One region of the Brevibacillus sp. AG genome, then DNA from elsewhere that is predicted to be linked to it. Evidence: riboswitches for the same ligand, from Rfam matches in the RefSeq annotation. Region 1 holds a riboswitch; the other holds the start of a gene.
The links. Region 1 has a riboswitch for cobalamin ahead of POF51_RS05935 (ABC transporter substrate-binding protein). Riboswitches for the same ligand answer to the same signal wherever they lie in the genome.

Region 1 (9,557 bases):
CTCTGAACAATATAAGAAGCACTCTACAAGATTAGTAGAGTGCTTTTTTTCATTTCCGATTGTCTGATTCCGTATAGGCATAAGAGATAGCTTGGGTTGCTTGTGTAGTCAATTGGATACGTGCTGGGTTTTTCACTTCCAAGGTCATAACGGACATGACGACCGTTTGCATGGTGACGATAAAATAGATTCAAAAAAAGATGTTTTTCAAAAGTGGTGATTCCACGGAAAAATCGTTTCTCCTTCTCATGTAAGAAAAATTGAAAGTAGTTAGAAACGATATGTATTACACTGCCATTCACGCTCTCTTTCGTATGTCATCGAGTCGGCTGTTGTCCTCTCGATTGCTTTTATTATACGGATAAAAGCGGAAAGCACGCAAAAGCGCGGGTGTTCCATCTGCGTCGATTTACAGCCGAAATAGATCGTTTTTGCCAGTAGAAAACACTCGCTCTTCTTGTTAATCGCTGTGGCTCACCGGCAATCATGAATTCTGTGAGAGGTCTCATCTATTTTCTCATCAATTTCTAATCTCTCTCTTTTTTTTCCTTCATCTGTCCTTTTTATGATAAAAGAGATCAAACAAAACCAGTCGAAAAAAGGAGCGAGATCATATGAAAAAAGTAGTCATGACCATGGTAGGAGCACTGATTGTAGGGAGCCTCAGCGTAACAGCCTTTGCAAATAGCAACCAATATTACAGCGTACCGCAAAAGAACACTTCTACCGTCTACCTGCAAATCGACGATGACGTGAAACACAACTGGGCGAAGCTCGTGCGCATCACGCCTGAAAAAGCACTGAAAAAAGTTCGGGAGGCACAGTCTGGCGTTATTACTGAATGGAAATTGGATGACGAGGATGGTTTTCTCGTATACAAAGCAGAGATCAAAAACAAGCATCAAGAATTTGACGTATACGTCGATGCGATGACTGGTGAGGTGTGGCAAACAGTTGACCACGATGACGACGATGATCATGACGACGACAACGACGATCAGTGGAACAAACAACAAGTGAAAATCAGTGTAGAGCAAGCGAAAAAGATCGCTTTGGCTAAAGTGAGCGGCACCATCAAATCCATCAAGCTGGATGAAGACGATAACCACTATGTGTATGAAGTGGAAGTGAAAACGGCTAAAGGACAGGAAGTAGATTTGGAGATTTCCGCTACAACAGGTGCTGTACTGGATGTAGACTGGGACGATTAATCGATCCCGCTATCTTTCTCAACCGACCCTTTAATCTGTAGAGGGTCGGTTTTTTTGTGCCAGAGTCTCTACAAATTCCATTGCTTCTTGAGCCGTAGGTATTTTGCGGACATTCTCTTCGGAAAATTGCTGGGCTTGCGGATAGTTCGTGGAAGCGATTTGTTTTGCGGCTGCCTCTACGTCATAGGGTGTAAAGCGATGTTCGTAGCTGTCACCATCAAGCAGTAACCAGTATGCACCTGGTTTGTCGGCAAACGGCATGCCCACACTTCCAGCATTGAGAATACGTAAATCGCCAAGGCGACGTTCAAATTGGACATGTGTATGACCACAGATGACTGTTCGCTGCTGTGTCCCCTCAAAGTAAGTGGCAACGACTGCATCTGATGTACGGGGAGTGAAAATATCTTCATCATTGGTGGGAATGGCGTGGCAGAAAAGTACGTCCTCGTAATCCTCTCGTATTAACGTGTAGGTAAGTGGGAGTTGCACCAGAAAGTCACGATGAGAGCGGCTCAATTGCTCCGCAACCCATGACGTGATTTCCCGCACAGAATCGGATATTTCCATGGCCAGAGCCTCACCGTCAAAAGTGAGTACGACTTCACGATCACCATTACCTCGGATGAATTGCACAGGTGTATCCAATCACTCTCATTTCACTTCGCCTCCCATTTATTTCCGAATGATCTTCAAAACCTTATTTCCAACGATCCAATTTGAACCTATAATGTATCTTGGGCATATCCTCTAAGCTATGGTATAATTTTGACGCCAAATTACGATTAAGGAGTATGGATGATGGAAAAAAAATTAATCTTCGGTCATAAAAATCCAGACACAGATTCCATTTGTTCAGCACTTGTGTATGCTGACTTGAAAACAAAATTGGGTGCGAATGTAGAGCCTGTACGACTGGGTGTAATCAGCAGCGAAACAGCATTTGTGTTGAATTACTTCCAAGTAAAAGAACCACGCCTCGTAGAAACAGTGGCGAATGAAGTAAATGAAGTCATCCTTGTAGACCACAACGAGCGCCAACAAAGCGCGAATGATATTGAGCAAGTGCAAGTGGTAGAAGTGATCGACCATCACCGTATTGCGAACTTTGAGACGAGCAATCCTCTCTACTTCCGTGCAGAGCCTGTTGGATGCACCACAACCATTTTGAAGAAGATGTACAAAGAAAACGGCGTAGACATTCCAAAAGAGATGGCGGGCTTGATGCTTTCTGCTATCATTTCGGATACGTTGCTGTTGAAATCTCCAACTTGCACGGAGCAAGATGTAGCTGCTGCACACGAGCTGGCTGAAATCGCGGGTGTTGATTTGCAAGCATACGGTCTGGACATGCTCAAAGCGGGAGCAGACCTGAGCGACAAAACAATCGCACAACTGCTCACGTTGGATGCAAAAGAGTTCCAAATGGGCAATGCGAAGGTAGAAATCGCACAAGTAAATGCGGTGGACGTAAATGATGTACTTGCACGCCAAAGCGAACTGGAAGCAGCTATGAATGCAAACATCGCTGAAAAAGGTTTGGATTTGTTCGTGTTTGTTGTAACGGATATCTTGAATAACGATTCTGTTGCGATCGCACTCGGCAGCGCAACTCAAGCAGTAGAAAAAGCGTACCAAGTAACATTGGTGGACAACAAAGCTGTTCTGAAGGGCGTTGTCTCCCGTAAGAAGCAAATCGTACCGGTATTGACTGATACATTCCAAGCTCTGTAAGAAACAAAGATGGCTGCCCATGCACAAGTTGCGGGCAGCCATTTTTTATTTTACATGCCTTGGTCAGGGTTGTTGTGCATCTGGAACAAGGTTTGCTGGTTATAAGCATCGTCACTGTAATGGGTGATGGCATGTTTATCTCTCGCTTTGAGACTAAGCAGACCTGTTAATCCCCATCCGGCACCGAGTACCGCTACAATGAAGCCGAAGACATAGAGCATTGAAATCCCCCCTTGTATGGCTTTCTCTATATTTTAGCAAATTATGAAAATAGAGTAACGCTAATTTTTTGATGAAAATGTGTTTGACATTGACGGTCCGTAAATGTGTACGATCAATTTGTCAGGAGGAATGAACATGGAATATACGGTGCAAAAGCTAGGACTCCTGGCGGGTGTCAGCACCCGGACGCTCCGATACTACGATGAAATTGACCTTCTCAAGCCGGCGAGAGTCAATTCGTCAGGGTATCGCATTTACGGACAGCAAGAGGTTGATCGATTGCAGCAAATCCTTTTTTACCGCGAGCTGGGTGTGAGCTTGGAGGAGATCAAGGAGATCCTGGATTCACCAACCTTTGATGCTGACCGGGCACTGCGGGAGCACCGCGAGAAGCTCCTGGAAAGGCGAACGCAATTGGATGCGTTAATCGCCAATGTCGATTTGACATTAGCACAAAGAGAGGGGACCAAAACGATGAGTGACAAACAAAAATTTGAAGGCTTCAAACAAAAGTTGATTGACGACAACGAGGCCCAGTACGGAGAAGAAATCCGCTCAAAATATGGAAGTGACCAGGTTGACAAATCCAATCAGAAGGTCAAAGGCATGACAGAAGAACAGTATGCCGTGCTGGAGAAATTGAATGCAGAGCTGCACGAGACGTTGGCGCAGGCTTTTTCGACAGGTGATCCTGCTCATGAATTGGCGCAAAAAGCAGCGGATCTTCACCGTCAATGGCTGAGCTTTTATTGGGACAGCTACAGCAAAGATGCGCACGCAGGTGTTGCCCAGATGTACGTCGAAGACCCGCGCTTCACGGCCTATTACGACAAGGAACAGCCTGGTGTTGCCGAGTTTCTCAAAGATGCAGTGGTCATTTATACGAGCAAGTAAAGAGATTTCAAAAAAGAAGCTGCGAGTAGGGCAGCTTCTTTTCGTTTTACTTTTAGTTATCCCCACCTACTGCGGGAAAAAGTTTTTGCCCCAATGGGGTTGGCAATCCATCCATGCTTACTACGTTGTTTTCCTTTTGATAATCAAGCAGTTCTTGCTCGTCTTTAGCCAAGGTCCATTTCTGAAGGGTGTCGCGTTCTTTTGAATAGGAATAGAAGGGGATAGCCCAGCCGCAAGAGGTCTTTACTTCCTGTATGTTGACGGTAATGATTTGACGAGCACCGGGCAGAAGCGGGAATTCTTTTACGAGCTCATCCCACCGAGGCGTATCTGGGAGAATAACCGTTCCTTTGCCGAATAGTCGCATGATGAGAGGGGGGCCTTCAAACGCACAGAACATGAGAGTAATCCTGCCATTTTCCTGCAGATGAGCGCTGGTTTCGTTTCCACTTCCAGTCAGGTCTAAATAGGCGACCTCGGTAGGCGATACTATGCGAAAAGAATCGTACCCTTTCGGTGAAAGATTCACGTGACCATTTGTGTCCATAGGAGCAGAGGCAACAAAGAACATCCGTTGCTTCTTGATAAACTTCTCATGCTCAGGTCGTAATTCAGAAAAAAGTTGACCCATTTTTGCACCCCTCCAGATAATGGAATCGATTTTGTTGCCCTCATATTATCATGAAAATATGAAGATTTTGTGTGATTCATCCCCAATCCCTACAGTATAGATGGTAAAGTGTAAATATTCCAACACAATGGCAACGCGAGACTTTTGAAAAGGAGGAGTATTTACATGCAAGCAACAGAGCCAATTTACTTAGGGGAACGCATCCATTTAATAGACGGTTTCGATATGGGCTGGGCGGAACGTACGGGGACGTATGTGATCGCGGAAGAGGAGCTCACATTGGTAGAAACAGGACCAAGCCCCTCCGTCCCATACATCAAGGCCGGTCTCGCCAAGCTCGGTTATAAGCCGGAACAAGTCAAATACATCATCGTGACGCACATTCACTTGGATCATGCAGGAGGAGTAGGACTGTTTCTGAAGGATTGTCCGAACGCAAAGGTCGTTGTCCACCCGAAAGGTGCACGTCATCTCATAGATCCGAGCCGACTGATCGCAGGCGCGAGAGCGGTGTATCATGATGATTTTGATCGATTGTTTGATCCGATTGAGGCTGTTCTCGAGGAACAGATTTTGATTCGTGGGGACGGAGATACACTAAAGATCGGAGAGAATTGCGTATTGGAGTTTCTGGATTCGCCAGGGCATGCCAATCATCACTTCAGCATCTACGATCCAGTAAGCCGCGGCATGTTCACAGGTGATACGGCAGGTGTGCTCTATCCACAGCTTAAAAAGGATGGCATACACCTCGTGCTGCCATCTACTTCGCCGAATCAGTTTGACCCGGATGCCATGTTAGCGTCTCTAAGCCGTTTTGAAGCGCGCAAACTGAGTCGCATTTACTTTGGTCATTTTGGGATGACAGAGCAGGTAGATGACGTGTACCGCCAAATACGCGAGTGGCTCCCCATGTTTGTGGCGGAAGGAGAGACAGCGCTTGTTGCTGGACAATCATACAATGAGCTGTCTCTTACGTTATTTGAACGAGTCTCGGATCATCTACAGTCACAAGGAATCAGCAGTGACCACGAAGTATTCGAAGTACTCAAGCTCGATTTACAAGTATGCTCCATGGGCATTCTCGATTATTTGGACAAACGAGGGAAATAGCCAGGCAAGAAAGTATTGGCTTATGTGTTTGTCATTCTTTTTTTAATCAAGGAATGCTATGATGTAGGATGAGTCATGGACTGTGACAATTTCAAACGTAACAGCAAATAGGTGCCTCGTCTTTTTAACGAAAAGATCGGGTGAAAAGGGAAGTCGGTGAAAATCCGACGCGGTCCCGCCACTGTAAATCGGCTCGTTCCTCAGCCGTAAGCCAGGAGACCTGCCTGTTTGTTTTAGTGCCTGTTGCCTTCGCGGAAAGGATCGGCCTATTTCAGGAAGCAGACCATCCTGTCTGTTTGCCCTGAGGTGCCGACCCTTTGATTTCCGAATGGAAGCAAGGGTCGATTTTTTTATTGGAAAGGAACAGTCAATCAGACATGCAGAAAGGAAGTTCTACATATGAAACGTTCATTGCGATTCATGATCCCACTACTAGTTGCGGCTAGCCTCGCAGGTTGTGCGGGTAACGATAACAGCCAGCCAGCACCAGGGGGACAAACAAGCGCACCGCAGACAGCACCGCAAGAGAATGCGGCCGAGCAACCTGCAAAACAAACAACGTATCCATTGACCGTCAAGGATGCAACAGGAAAAGAAGTAACCTTTGCAAAAGCTCCTGAGCGAATCGTCTCTACATCACCTGCCGAGACAGAGATTTTGTTCGCATTAGGCTTGGAAGATCGGATCGTAGCTGTCTCAGACTATGATGATTATCCAGATGCGGCGAAGGCAAAACCGAAAATTGGCGGAGTCGTCAAACCAAATGAAGAAGCCATTCTCGCTCAAACGCCGGATATGGTCGTCGGTGGGATTTCGATGGAAAAGCCAGTGGCTGACAAGCTCAAATCTCTCGGAATGCCAGTCTATATTGCCCATCCGACAAAGATGGATGACATCCTAAACAATGTTTTGGCGATGGGAGTTATCACGAACACACAGGAACAAGCCGAAAAAGTCGTCGCGCAAATGAAGAAAGACATCGCGTACGTTCAAGAAGCAGTGAAAAATGTAAAACCGGAAGAGAAGAAAAAGGTATATCTGGAATTTTCCCCAGGCTGGACAGTCGGAAAAGGCGAATTCATGGATGAACTCATCACCCTGGCTGGAGCAACAAACATTGCTTCCGACACCGAAGGGTGGAATCCGATCAGTGAAGAAAAGATTTTGCAAAACGATCCAGACGTCATTTTGTATGCGAGCGGAATTACCGATGAAAAGACTGGCATCAAGCTAGAGGATATGATCGCGAATCGCAATGGCTGGGATAAAATGAAGGCGATCCGTGAAAAACAAATCTTTGGCATGGACCAAAATATTTTGTCTCGCCCTGGTCCGCGTATTACACAAGGCTTAATCGAAGTAGCCAAGGCGATTTACCCTGACTTGGTGAAATAAAATGAAGAAACGATTGTTCATATGGGGAGGAGTTAGTTGTCTCGTCCTTCTGGCATCAATAGTTATCAGCATCTCGATGGGGGCGGCACAACTCCCCATTTCGCAAGTATGGCTCATCCTGCTCCATCAAATCCCTGGCTTGTCTGAGTGGATCACCGTAGCATGGCCGGAGTCATCTGAGCAAATTGTCATGAAGGTTCGTTTTCCACGCGTTGTATTGGCTGTCTTGATTGGCGCCTGCTTGTCACTTGCGGGAGCGGGCTTTCAGGGAGTATTGCGCAATCCGCTTGCAGATCCGTTTACGATGGGCGTGGCATCGGGTTCTGCTGTCGGAGCAGCCTTCTTGATCCTTTTTGGCTTGCAAATCACCTTTTTGGGTGCATGGAGCACGCCTGTCGTCGCTTTTCTTACAGGATTGCTCAGTTTATGGATCGTACTCGGACTCGCGAATACGCAAGGAAAGCTGCAAACAGAGACCCTGATTTTGTCTGGTGTCGTGGTGCAGGCTTTTCTCGGCTCACTCGTTTCGTTTATGGTGTCGCTATCCGACCAGACGGTGAATGAGATCGTGTTCTGGCTTATGGGCAGCCTGTCATTTCGAGGGTGGGCCTTTACGTACGTCTTGATTCCGTACTTGGTCATAGGTGGAATGGTACTTGTGAGCTATGCGCGTTCCTTGAACCTATTTGCGTTGGGGGAGCGGCAGGCTGCGCATCTCGGCGTCCATGTGGATGGAACGAAGTTAGTGGTTCTGGTCGTTTCGACCCTCCTGACTGCAGCGGCGGTTTCTATCGCGGGAATTATCGGGTTCGTTGGCCTGGTGGTACCGCATCTCGTCCGATTGCTGGTTGGTCCTGACCATCGTATTTTACTGCCGATGTCTGCGATCTGCGGTGGTATTTACGTGCTGTGGGCCGACACTCTTGCCAGAATGCTGCTGAGTCCAACAGAAATCCCGCTCGGTGTCGTGACAGCATTTCTGGGAGCACCGTTTTTCGCCTATTTATTGAAGCAAAATAAACGCTTTAGGAAGAGGTAACGTTTGCAATGATCAATGTGCGCAACTTGCAAAAATCGTATCAGGATACGCCTGTTTTGCACGGCATCGATTTTTGCGTGGACAAGGGAGAATTTTTTGGCATCATCGGACCAAATGGAAGCGGAAAATCTACCTTGCTAAAAATAATTTCAGGTGTCATTAAGGCAGATGCAGGAGACATTTTGCTTCAAGAGAAAAAGCTTCATTCCTATCCACGCAAAGAGCTTGCCAAAATACTGGCAGTTCTGGAGCAAGAGGGTCTGCCGCCAGTCGGCTTTCGTGTCCGAGAGGTGTTGGAAATGGGTCGCTTTCCTTACCAAAATTGGCTAGGGGAAGAGAAGCAGGATGTCGCATCGCTCATTGATGAAATCGTACAGATGCTCGGTCTTGAACATTTGGAAGAGCGCACACTGGATCAGTTGAGTGGTGGGGAAAAGCAGCGCGTAGCTTTGGGGAAGGCATTGATCCAAAGACCTCAGGTGCTGTTGCTCGATGAACCCACGACCTACCTTGATATCGGGTACCAGATTCAACTCATGGACATCGTGCGAAAATGGCAAAAGACGACGCAGGTGACGGTCATCGCTGTGCTGCACGATCTGAATCTGGCCTCCCTATACTGCGATCGTATTTTGATGCTGCACAGAGGAAAGCAGATAAGCGTTGGCGCACCAAAAGACATCTTGCAAAGTGACAGAATAGAGGCTGTATACGGAACCAGACCGATTGTCATGGAGCATCCTGTTCATCATTTGCCGCAAATTATTTTGCAATCGCAAGTATAAGAGGTTGTTTAAGGAGAAAGAAGCATGATCGTACTGATTACAGGCGGAGCACGCAGCGGAAAAAGCACGTTTGCCGAAAAATACGCGGCTCATTTGGGCTCCTCGGGTGTTTACATCGCGACCGCACAAATCACGGATGAGGAAATGGAAGAGCGGATCTTGCACCATCGAGACCGCCGCTTGCAGTCTGGCTTCCCTTGGCAAACGATCGAGGAGCCGTACGCATTGACAGAGTGGCTCGCGAAGCTCGGGGCACAAAAAAAAAATCAAGAACAGCAGACAGTGATTTTGATTGATTGCTTGATCCTTTGGCTGTCCAATTGGCTGCTGCATGATGGAGTGGAGCAGACGTTTGAGCAAGTGCTCCAGCAGGTGGATAGGCTGGTCAAAAAGCTAAAAGACTACCCAGGGACAGTTTTACTGGTGACAAACGAAGTAGGCGATGGACTCGTCCCGCAAAACCCGTTGGGCCGTAAGTTCCGTGACTTGGCGGGCTTGATGAATCAACGTGTCGCAGCCGTTGCCGATCAAGT
Region 2 (9,557 bases), on a different contig from region 1:
ATGCAATTAACAAACCTGAAATCGTAACGGCCTTCTTCGATGGCGTTGGAGAACCAGCAGTCAACCCAATGCCAAAGACCATGTGGGGACATAACAACGATATTAAAGATCGTGAGTTCAACCTCGATAAAGCAAAACAATTGCTTGCAGAAGCAGGACATCCAAACGGTTTCAAAATCAAGTTCTGGGCAATGCCAGTACCGCGTCCATACATGCCTGAAGGTGTGAAGATTGCAGAGGCAATCCAGCAAGACCTGAAGAAAATCGGGATTGATGCTGAGATCGTGACGATGGAATGGGCAACGTATTTGGAAAAAACTCGCTTGGGTGAGCAAGAAATGTTCATGCTTGGTTGGACAGGTGACAATGGCGACCCTGACAACTTCCTGGCTGTGTTGCTCGACAAAAACAGCATCGGTAGCAACAACTATACACGCTGGGCAAACAACGAAGCTTCTGAATTGATGATGAAAGCTCAATCTACTCCAGTGCAAGCTGAGCGCGAAAAACTGTACAAACAAGTACAAGAGATCATCTTCAAGGACGTACCAATGGTTCCACTTGCACACTCTACACCAGCATTGGCAGGAAAAGCGAATATCATAGACTACAGCCCGCATCCAAAAGGGACTGAAAGTTTGGAAAAAGTAGACTTCAAGTAAGCTGATTCATCGTAAAAGGGTAAGAGGAGTGCATACCTCTTCTTACCCTTCTTTCATTATTTGGCGATTATTTTATGCAGGAAGGCGAGGAGATGGCATTGCTAGCTTACAGCATTCGAAGAATTTTAATGCTCATTCCTGTCTTAGTGGGCATGTCAATCATCGTTTTTTCCATTATTCGTGCCATCCCTGGTGATCCGGCTTTGACGATTTTGGGAGAAAAGGCAACACCACAAGCGATTGCAGACATACGAGAGGCATTGGGTTTAAATAATCCGTGGTACATACAGTATTTCGATTATATGAAAGATATTTTGAGCGGAAATCTTGGGGAATCGTTACAAACGAATGCGCCGATTTCAGATGAAATCTTGCCTTATTTGGCGGCGACGACTGAACTTACGATTGTGAGTATGCTGATTGCGGTATTTATCGGTGTAAATGCAGGAATTCTTTCTGCGTGGAAGCAAAACTCCTGGTTTGACTACTGTGCGATGTTGATCGCCTTGGTTGGTGTATCCATGCCAATTTTTTGGCTAGGTTTGATGGAGCAGTGGGTGTTTGCCCAAGAACTGAAATGGCTGCCATCAGTTGGTCGCGACGATTCGCGTAATCCCGTAGAGGCCATTACGCACTTTTATATACTGGATACGATGATCGCTGGTAGTTGGGATCAGCTGTGGGAAGTCATCAAGCATTTGATCCTGCCAGGAATCGCGTTAGGTACGATCCCGATGGCGATCATTGCGCGTATTACTCGATCGAGCATGTTGGAAGTCATGCGAGCCGACTATGTCAGAACCGCTCGTGCAAAAGGGCTGGCACAGTTTTGGGTGGTGTACAAGCATGCACTGAAAAATGCGATGATCCCTGTCTTGACGGTAATTGGTTTACAAACAGGGTTGCTGTTGGGTGGAGCTGTTTTGACAGAAACGATCTTCGGATGGCCAGGTGTCGGTCGTTATATTGTGACCGCCATTGGAAACCGTGACTATCCGGTTATCCAATCCGGTATCCTTGTGATCGCGACGATTTTTGTCCTGATCAACCTCTTAGTTGACCTTCTGTACGCCTATATCGATCCACGCATCAAATATCGCTAAGGAGGGACGAAGAGACATGGCACAACCACAATTACAACCACGAGATCAGGTAGTACCTTTAAAAGTGAAGCAAGAAGAAGTCGTCTCTCCTTGGAAGGATGCATGGAGGACGCTACGAAAAAATAAGCTGGCGTTGGTGGGCTTCGGGATTATTTTGTTTTTCATTGTTGTGGCGGTTTTAGCTCCATGGATTGCTCCGTATCCGTACGACGAGGGCAAGCTCGTGATGAAAAACAAGCCACCTTCCGAAGAGCATTGGTTTGGAACGGATTACAATGGTCGCGATGTATTTAGTCGCGTTATTTATGGGGCACAAATCTCCTTGTGGGTAGGGACGTTCTCTGTCATTGGCTCCGTTCTCGCGGGAACCTTGCTCGGTCTTTTGGCAGGATACTATGGCAGATGGATCGATACGATCATTTCGCGTCTCTTTGATATTATGCTTGCCTTTCCAAGTATTTTGTTGGCAATCGCTGTCGTTGCCATCTTGGGTCCTTCCTTGCAAAACGCCTTGATTGCGATTGCGATTATTAACATTCCGACATTTGGACGGTTAGTACGCGCCCGCGTATTGAGCTTGAAGGAAGAAGAATTCGTTATGGCCGCACGGGCAATTGGGATGAAAAATTCCCGGATTATCATGCAGCATATTTTGCCAAACAGCCTCGCACCAATCATTGTGACCGGGACGATGGGGATCGCAACAGCGATTATCGAAGCAGCTGCACTTGGCTTTCTTGGACTGGGAGCACAAGCGCCAGAACCGGAGTGGGGAAAAATGCTTGCTGATTCACGTCAGTACATTCAGAAAGCACCATGGACTGTTATTTTTCCGGGGCTCTCTATCATGCTGACAGTTCTCGGCTTTAACTTAATCGGGGACGGCTTGCGCGATGCACTCGACCCGCGTATGAAGAGCTAGTCAAAACGCAAAAAGACAGAAGGGGCTGGAGGTACCCGTCCTTCTGTCTTTTCTTTTTTTATCCTTCTTCCATGAAGGTGCGGCACAACTGATTGAAAGCAGGAGCAGCTTTCGTGATGACTTGATGCTTCACGTTAGGGATCATTTCGAGTTTTGCTTTTGGCAATTTCATGGTAAGCATCTGCGCATAATGGTGCATCCGTTGATCTTGTTTGCCATAAGCAAGTAAAATCGGAAGCTGGATGTTGCCCAGACGCTCCGTACAGTGATAACGATGTCCGGCAGCGTAAAGGTATTTCAGGCTAGTGGGATCTGTTTTGGAGGCCTGTACCGTCCATTTTTCACGCATTTCTAGGTCAGCGACATGTGAGGAAGCAATCGAACGGGCAAGAAGAGGGACTCCGTGAAGCATCGACATTGCCTGTGCCATCCAAAATCGTCCATGTAAATACAGGTCATTCACTTCGGAAAAGCCGCTCACGAGTATGGCGCCTTTTACAGCATCCGAATAGCGAAGACAATATTCAAGGGCGATAGAAACACCTTGGGAGTACCCCAAAATAAAGGGACGTTCAATGCCGAGTGACCGGACAAGCTTATGGAGCTGTTCTGCCAGTTCTCCAATGGAAAAAGGCGTCTCCGTCGGTGAACTGTCGCCATGTCCGGGCAAATCAGGGACAATGATCTGATATGTATCTGCGAGCGTTTGCTGATAAACAAAATTGATAGAGCCGATGCATGGCGCATGGATACACAATAACGGCTGGCCTTTTCCCGATATGTGAAAAGCAAACTGCTTGCCATCCTGATGGACGAGTATTTGTTCCATTTTCATTTTCACCCCACCCTTAGGTTGTCCGATATGAAGTAGATTTTTCATTTGAACTCTTCTTTTTTTGATGGGGAAGTGGTATTCTCGCAATAGAATAATTGGTGAAAGCAGGGTGAAGAAGTTGTTTCAAGAGCGCATTTCGAAGCTCCACACGTTTTTGACAGAGCAAGAGCTGAACGCGGTGTTGATTACCTCCCCTAAGCACGTTTACTATTTGACCGGATTTTTTACAGACCCGCATGAACGTTTTATGGGTCTCGTTATTCCTGCTGAGGGAAAACCTTCTTTGATTGTACCTGCTCTTGATCGTGAGGCAGCCGCAGAGGCTTCGTTCGTTCAAGATATCCATACACATACGGATATCCAAAACCCCTATGAAATCCTCAAGCAAGTGTTGCCAGCGAACTTGACGAAGCTCGGTATTGAAAAAAGTCATATGACTGTCGAGCGTTATGAAGCACTTGGACAGGTTGTTCTGGCGTCGAGCTATGTGGATGTAGAAGAGCCACTGCGTGAAATGCGTTTGATCAAATCGGCGGATGAAGTGGAGCGTTTGAAGCACGCTGTTCAGTTGGTCGAGGATTCCTTGCGGGAGACCCTGAAAAAAGTCAAGACAGGCATGACCGAGACAGAAATCGTAGCTGAGCTGGAATTCCAGATGAAGCGCTTGGGTGCCGAAGGTCCGTCCTTTACGTCCATGGTATTGGCAGGGGAGAAGTCGGCACTGCCACACGGGAAACCAGGAACGCGCCAGGTGCAAGAAGGCGACTTGCTTTTGTTTGATATCGGGGTAGCAGCCAACGGATATGTATCCGATATTACTCGTACCTTTGCTGTAGGCGAGATCAGTGCTCAGCTTCAAGAAATTTACGAGACAGTATTGGCTGCCAACGAAGCGGCCATTGCTGAGATTCGTCCGGGTGTGACTTTTGCGCATTTGGATAAAACCGCTCGCGATGTCATCACCGCAAAAGGCTACGGAGAATACTTCATGCACCGTCTTGGGCATGGACTTGGGATGGATGTACATGAATATCCATCTGTTCACAGCCAGAACCAAGAAGTGCTTCGTCCAGGGATGGTCTTTACGATCGAGCCAGGCATCTATCTGCCAGGTGTAGGCGGAGTGCGGATTGAAGACGATGTATTGGTTACGGAAACGGGCGTTGAAATTCTCACGCAGTTCCCGAAAAAACTGACTTCTATCAATGAATGAATAAATCGTAAAAATTGAATACGTATCGAATGGTGCTAGATGGCATATGCCGTCAGCTTAAAAGGGAAGTCCGGTGAGAAACCGGCGCGGTCCCGCCACTGTAACGAGGAGCAACTAGCGAATAGCCACTGTTTTTTGCGAGACAAAAAATGGGAAGGTAGCTGGGTGTGTTGATTCGTAAGCCAGGAGACCTGCCATGCGATCATATACAATCGACCCACGAGGATGGGGCAGATGTGGAAACAGTCTATGAAATGGCGCCTTTGTGCCTGCTTATAGCTATATCTACGTTTGTCATGCACCTCCCGATTGAAATGGGGGGTGCTTTTTTTGTGGAGGATTTCGTTCAACTCATCATATACATACAGAAAAGGGGATTACAGATGTTTAAGACAAACAAACCACATACAGTAATGAAAGGACTAGCTTTCGGTATCATGACAGCTGCCATGCTTTTGGTTTCGGCATGCGGCTCCACTTCGACAACACAGGCTCCAGCCAAAACCGAACAAACGGCTGCACCAGCAGCAGAGAGCAAGCCTGTAACACTAACCAATAATGGCATCGAAATGACCTATCCAACAGCACCTGAGCGTGCAGTGACTTTGAACCAACACGTTACCGAAATCATGCTGGCATTGGGCCTGGCTGATAAAATGGTCGGAACTGCATACCTAGACGATGAAATCCTTCCAGAGTTAAAAGCAGATTACGACAAGATTCCGGTACTGTCTGACAAGTATCCTACGAAAGAAGTGCTGCTGGCAGCGAACCCAGACTTCGTGTACGCCGGATGGAAAAGCGGCTTCGGCGAAAAGGGTGTAGGATCGATGCAGGATTTGGAAAAGGTCGGCATCAAATCGTATCTGCAAGCGTCTTCTAGCATGCCTGGCCCGACAATCGACGATGTGTTTGCAGACATTACGAATATTGGACGCATTTTCCGTGTGGAAGACAAAGCCAATGATTTGATTAATAAAATGAAGAGTGAATTGGATCAAACGATTAGTAAAATTGGCAAGGTGGACGAGCCACTTAAAGTGTTCGTGTACGACAACGGAGAAGATAAACCATTCACAGCAGCCAACAACTACATGACTTCCTTAATCAAGACTGCTGGCGGTAAGAACATTTTTGATGACATTCAAAAGGGTTGGGCAGAGGTCAGTTGGGAACAAGTAGTGAGTCGCAATCCTGACGTGATTATTATCGTAGACTACGGTGATAGAACCGTTGAGCAAAAACGCAATTTCCTTTTGACCAAAAAAGAACTGGCGGATATCCCGGCGATTAAAAATCAGCGACTAATGGTACTGCCATTGTCTGCGGCTTCTGAAGGCGTTCGAGCACCGATTGCGCTAAAAATTTTGGCGGAAGGACTCTACCCGGATAAATTCAAATAGAGTATACCCCTTTTAAGGGAGGGAATGGCACTGCAACAGATCAAGTTACCTTATATCATCATTACTCTACTGGTCGGACTCTTCCTCTCGATTACGTTCGCAGTTACCTTGGGATCAGTGGAAATTAAGCCGACAACAGTATGGAAAATCGCCTTATCAAAAATTCCGATGTTGACCCAATGGATTGAGGTGGATTGGTCCAAAGGGGAGCAAACGATTATTTGGGATATTCGCTTTCCACGTGTACTTTTGGGGGCGATCGTCGGAGCAGGTCTGTCTGTAGTGGGAGTAGCGATCCAGTCGTTGGTTCGCAACTCCCTGGCTGACCCGTATGTGTTAGGTGTATCTTCAGGTGCTTCGGTTGGAGCTACCTCGGTCATTATATTCGGAGCATTCAGCATGTATGGGCAGTATGCGCTATCCTTTGGCGCTTTTACAGGCTCCCTTGTGTCAATCATTCTCATTTTTACGCTATCCCGTATCGGAGGACAAAACTCGACGGTACGCCTGCTCATGGCTGGAATTGCGATATCTGCAATCTTGTCTGCCATTACCAGTCTCCTTGTCTTTTCAGCGCCGAATGAGCATGGAATTGGGACGGTCCTGTTTTGGTTAAGTGGAAGTCTGGCTGGCGGGAAATGGGAGTACCTGACGATCCCTACATTGATTGTCGTCATCTGTCTCATCGTCTTAATGGCCCAATACCGCTCGTTGAATGCGATGCTGATGGGCGAGGAGTCAGCGGGGACATTGGGGGTTAATACGGTACAATTCCGCAAGCTTCTCCTGGTGATCACGGCACTTCTCACGGGGGTAATCGTGTCCATCGCGGGATCAATCGGTTTTGTCGGATTAATGATGCCCCACATCGTCCGTGTGATGGTCGGATCAGATCACAGACGTGTTCTTCCTGTCAGCGCTTTATTTGGCGCGATATTTCTAATCTGGGTTGATGTAGTCGCCAGGCTCGCATTTGCACCGGAAGAGCTGCCAATTGGTATTTTGACAGCGCTGTGTGGAGGTCCATTCTTTATCTGGTTGATGTTGCGGAGTTCTTATTCCTTTGGAGGTAGCGGACGATGAATTTGTTGGTGGAGAATATATCGGTCGAACTGGAGAAAAAGGGAATCCTTCGCAACGTCAGTCTGGAGGTGCGCTCTGGAGAGTTTGTGGGGTTGATCGGGCCGAATGGTAGTGGGAAGTCCACATTGCTAAAAAGCATTTATCGCGTATTGAAGCCGCGTTCGGGATGGATCTCGCTTGATGGCGACGACGTGTATAAGTTAACCTCACGTCAAAACGCTCAGCGAATGGCGGCAGTACGGCAGGAGTCCTCTGTTGAATTCGATTTTTCGGTAACCGAAATCGTGAATATGGGACGTGCTCCGCATAAACGGCTGTTTCAGTCCGATAACGCAGAAGACGCTCGAATTTGTGAAGATGCGCTACAGCGGGTAGGGATGCATACATATGCCGATCGCAGCTTTTTCAGTTTATCGGGTGGGGAGAAGCAGCGGGTGCTGATTGCCAGAGCGTTGGTGCAGCAAGCTGAGTTTCTTGTCCTTGATGAACCGACGAATCATTTGGATGTTCGATACCAATTGCAGGTCATGGATCTGGTCAAAACGCTGGGAATTACGGTCTTGTCTTCATTGCATGATCTCAATATCGCAGCGATGTACTGTGATCGTCTGTACGTGATCTGTGAGGGGGAAATCGTTACATCAGGGACGCCAGAGGAAGTCTTGACACCCCAGCTGATTCGGGATGTTTTCGGCGTAGAGACAGAAGTGACGACCCATCCCATTACAGGCAAAAAACATGTGTATTTCTACTCGGAAGCGATCTGTGTGAAACCATCTATCCAGAAGGTAATGAGTGGAGCCAACGGATAGGGGCGGAGTTGAGTTTCTGTGATTTTCATAAGGGGATGCCTAGTCGGCGTCCTTTTTTGTTAAGGCTACAGTATATGGATTTGAAATAATTTTTTTATCATACAAAAAATTGTTGAAGAAGAATTTACAGAATAGTATGGTTAAAGAAAGGGATGAAATTGATGACGAGGTGATGTCCTTATGTCCAAAGTAGAGGAGCGTTTAAAAGAGTTAGGGTATGAGTTGCCTACAGTTCCTCCAACCATGGCGAACTATGTGTCATGTGTACAGACTGGCAATGTCATTTATACATCCGGTGCTGGGTGCTATGTAAATGGAAACCCGATGTATCTAGGCAGGCTCGGATTGGATGTGACGATCGAGCAGGGCTACGAGGCTGCAAAGGTCACGGTTCTTAATCTGCTAGCCATTTTGAAAAGCGAGATTGGTGATTTGGATCGAATCACACGGATTGTCAAGCTGTTCGCACTCGTCAGCAGCGCCCTTGATTTCTACGAGCAGCCGCGGGTAGTTAATGGAGCTTCTGATTTCCTCATCGAAATTTTTGGTGAAGCGGGTAAGCATGCGAGAGCGGCAGCTGGGACATCTGTTCTTCCGTTTAACAATCCGATCGAAATTGAGATGATTGTGGAAGTGAACGAGGGGTAATATGAAAAACGTACATCCGATATTAGCAAGCTACATTCCGGTAGTAGAGGGACTGGCTCGGACATTTGGCGAGCATTGTGAAGTGGTGTTACATGATCTGACAGGCGATATTTCCTCATCGATCATTGCCATTTCCAACGGCCATGTCAGTGGCAGACAGATCGGTTCGCCGGTAACGAATTTGGCACTGCAAGCTTTACGTACGGCGAAGGTCAGTGAAGAAGCTTTTGACCTCAATTACCGCAACGACACCATCAAAGGCAAACAGATCAAATCGAGCTCCATTTACATCAAGGATGAGCAAGGAGAAGTCATTGGCAGTCTGTGCATCAATCTTGATATCACTCATCTCGCAATGGCACAATCATTCATCGAATCGATGATGGTAATCCAAGACAAGCGTGAGGCAGAAAAAGCGGAAGAGAACTTCGCCCCGACTGTCGGGACTTTAATGGAGCAAATGATAGACGATTGCCTGAAACGAACAGGCAAACCAATCACCCTGATGCAAAAAGAAGAGAAGATTCAATTTATCCACCAGTTGGATGAAATGGGACTCTTTTTGATCAAAGGAGCCGTGCAATACGTCGCGGATTTGTTGGATATATCCAAATTCACGGTTTACAACTATCTCGATAAGAAAAATCCATAGAACAAGAGGGGAGATGACCCGTATGACGGAAGTAACGAGAGAACAGGCGCGCAAGTTTCATGACGGTGTTCACGTTCTAGATGGGCATTTTGATCTGCTGATGGATGTGGAGATTCAGCGTGGATACGGTCGAACCAAAATGATCGAGACAGAGTATTTGCCACGGTTCCAGCAGGGTGGCGTGCATTCCATCGTAGCAGCAGTGTTCGTAGAGGATGCTTTTG

Region 2: it holds a riboswitch for cobalamin, as region 1 does, so the genes downstream of both, POF51_RS26915 (ABC transporter substrate-binding protein) here and POF51_RS05935 (ABC transporter substrate-binding protein) in region 1, are expected to answer to the same signal.

What each region holds. Positions count from the first base shown of each region.
Region 1 covers NZ_JAQMYO010000002.1:206,545-216,101, forward strand. The annotation lists gene POF51_RS05900 (PepSY domain-containing protein) at 615-1,211, shown strand; gene POF51_RS05905 (metallophosphoesterase family protein) at 1,242-1,847, opposite strand; gene POF51_RS05910 (manganese-dependent inorganic pyrophosphatase) at 2,013-2,945, shown strand; gene POF51_RS05915 (hypothetical protein) at 2,996-3,166, opposite strand; gene POF51_RS05920 (MerR family transcriptional regulator) at 3,303-4,061, shown strand; gene POF51_RS05925 (pyridoxamine 5'-phosphate oxidase family protein) at 4,114-4,692, opposite strand; gene POF51_RS05930 (MBL fold metallo-hydrolase) at 4,858-5,805, shown strand; cobalamin riboswitch at 5,898-6,047, shown strand; gene POF51_RS05935 (ABC transporter substrate-binding protein) at 6,205-7,200, shown strand; gene POF51_RS05940 (FecCD family ABC transporter permease) at 7,202-8,239, shown strand; gene POF51_RS05945 (ABC transporter ATP-binding protein) at 8,248-9,024, shown strand; gene cobU (bifunctional adenosylcobinamide kinase/adenosylcobinamide-phosphate guanylyltransferase) at 9,049-9,557, shown strand, end outside.
Region 2 covers NZ_JAQMYO010000013.1:57,807-67,363, forward strand. The annotation lists gene POF51_RS26890 (ABC transporter substrate-binding protein) at 1-662, shown strand, start outside; gene POF51_RS26895 (ABC transporter permease) at 755-1,765, shown strand; gene POF51_RS26900 (ABC transporter permease) at 1,782-2,687, shown strand; gene POF51_RS26905 (alpha/beta fold hydrolase) at 2,746-3,522, opposite strand; gene POF51_RS26910 (M24 family metallopeptidase) at 3,641-4,735, shown strand; cobalamin riboswitch at 4,749-4,948, shown strand; gene POF51_RS26915 (ABC transporter substrate-binding protein) at 5,119-6,138, shown strand; gene POF51_RS26920 (FecCD family ABC transporter permease) at 6,163-7,221, shown strand; gene POF51_RS26925 (heme ABC transporter ATP-binding protein) at 7,218-8,033, shown strand; gene POF51_RS26930 (RidA family protein) at 8,214-8,681, shown strand; gene POF51_RS26935 (helix-turn-helix transcriptional regulator) at 8,683-9,333, shown strand; gene POF51_RS26940 (dipeptidase) at 9,356-9,557, shown strand, end outside.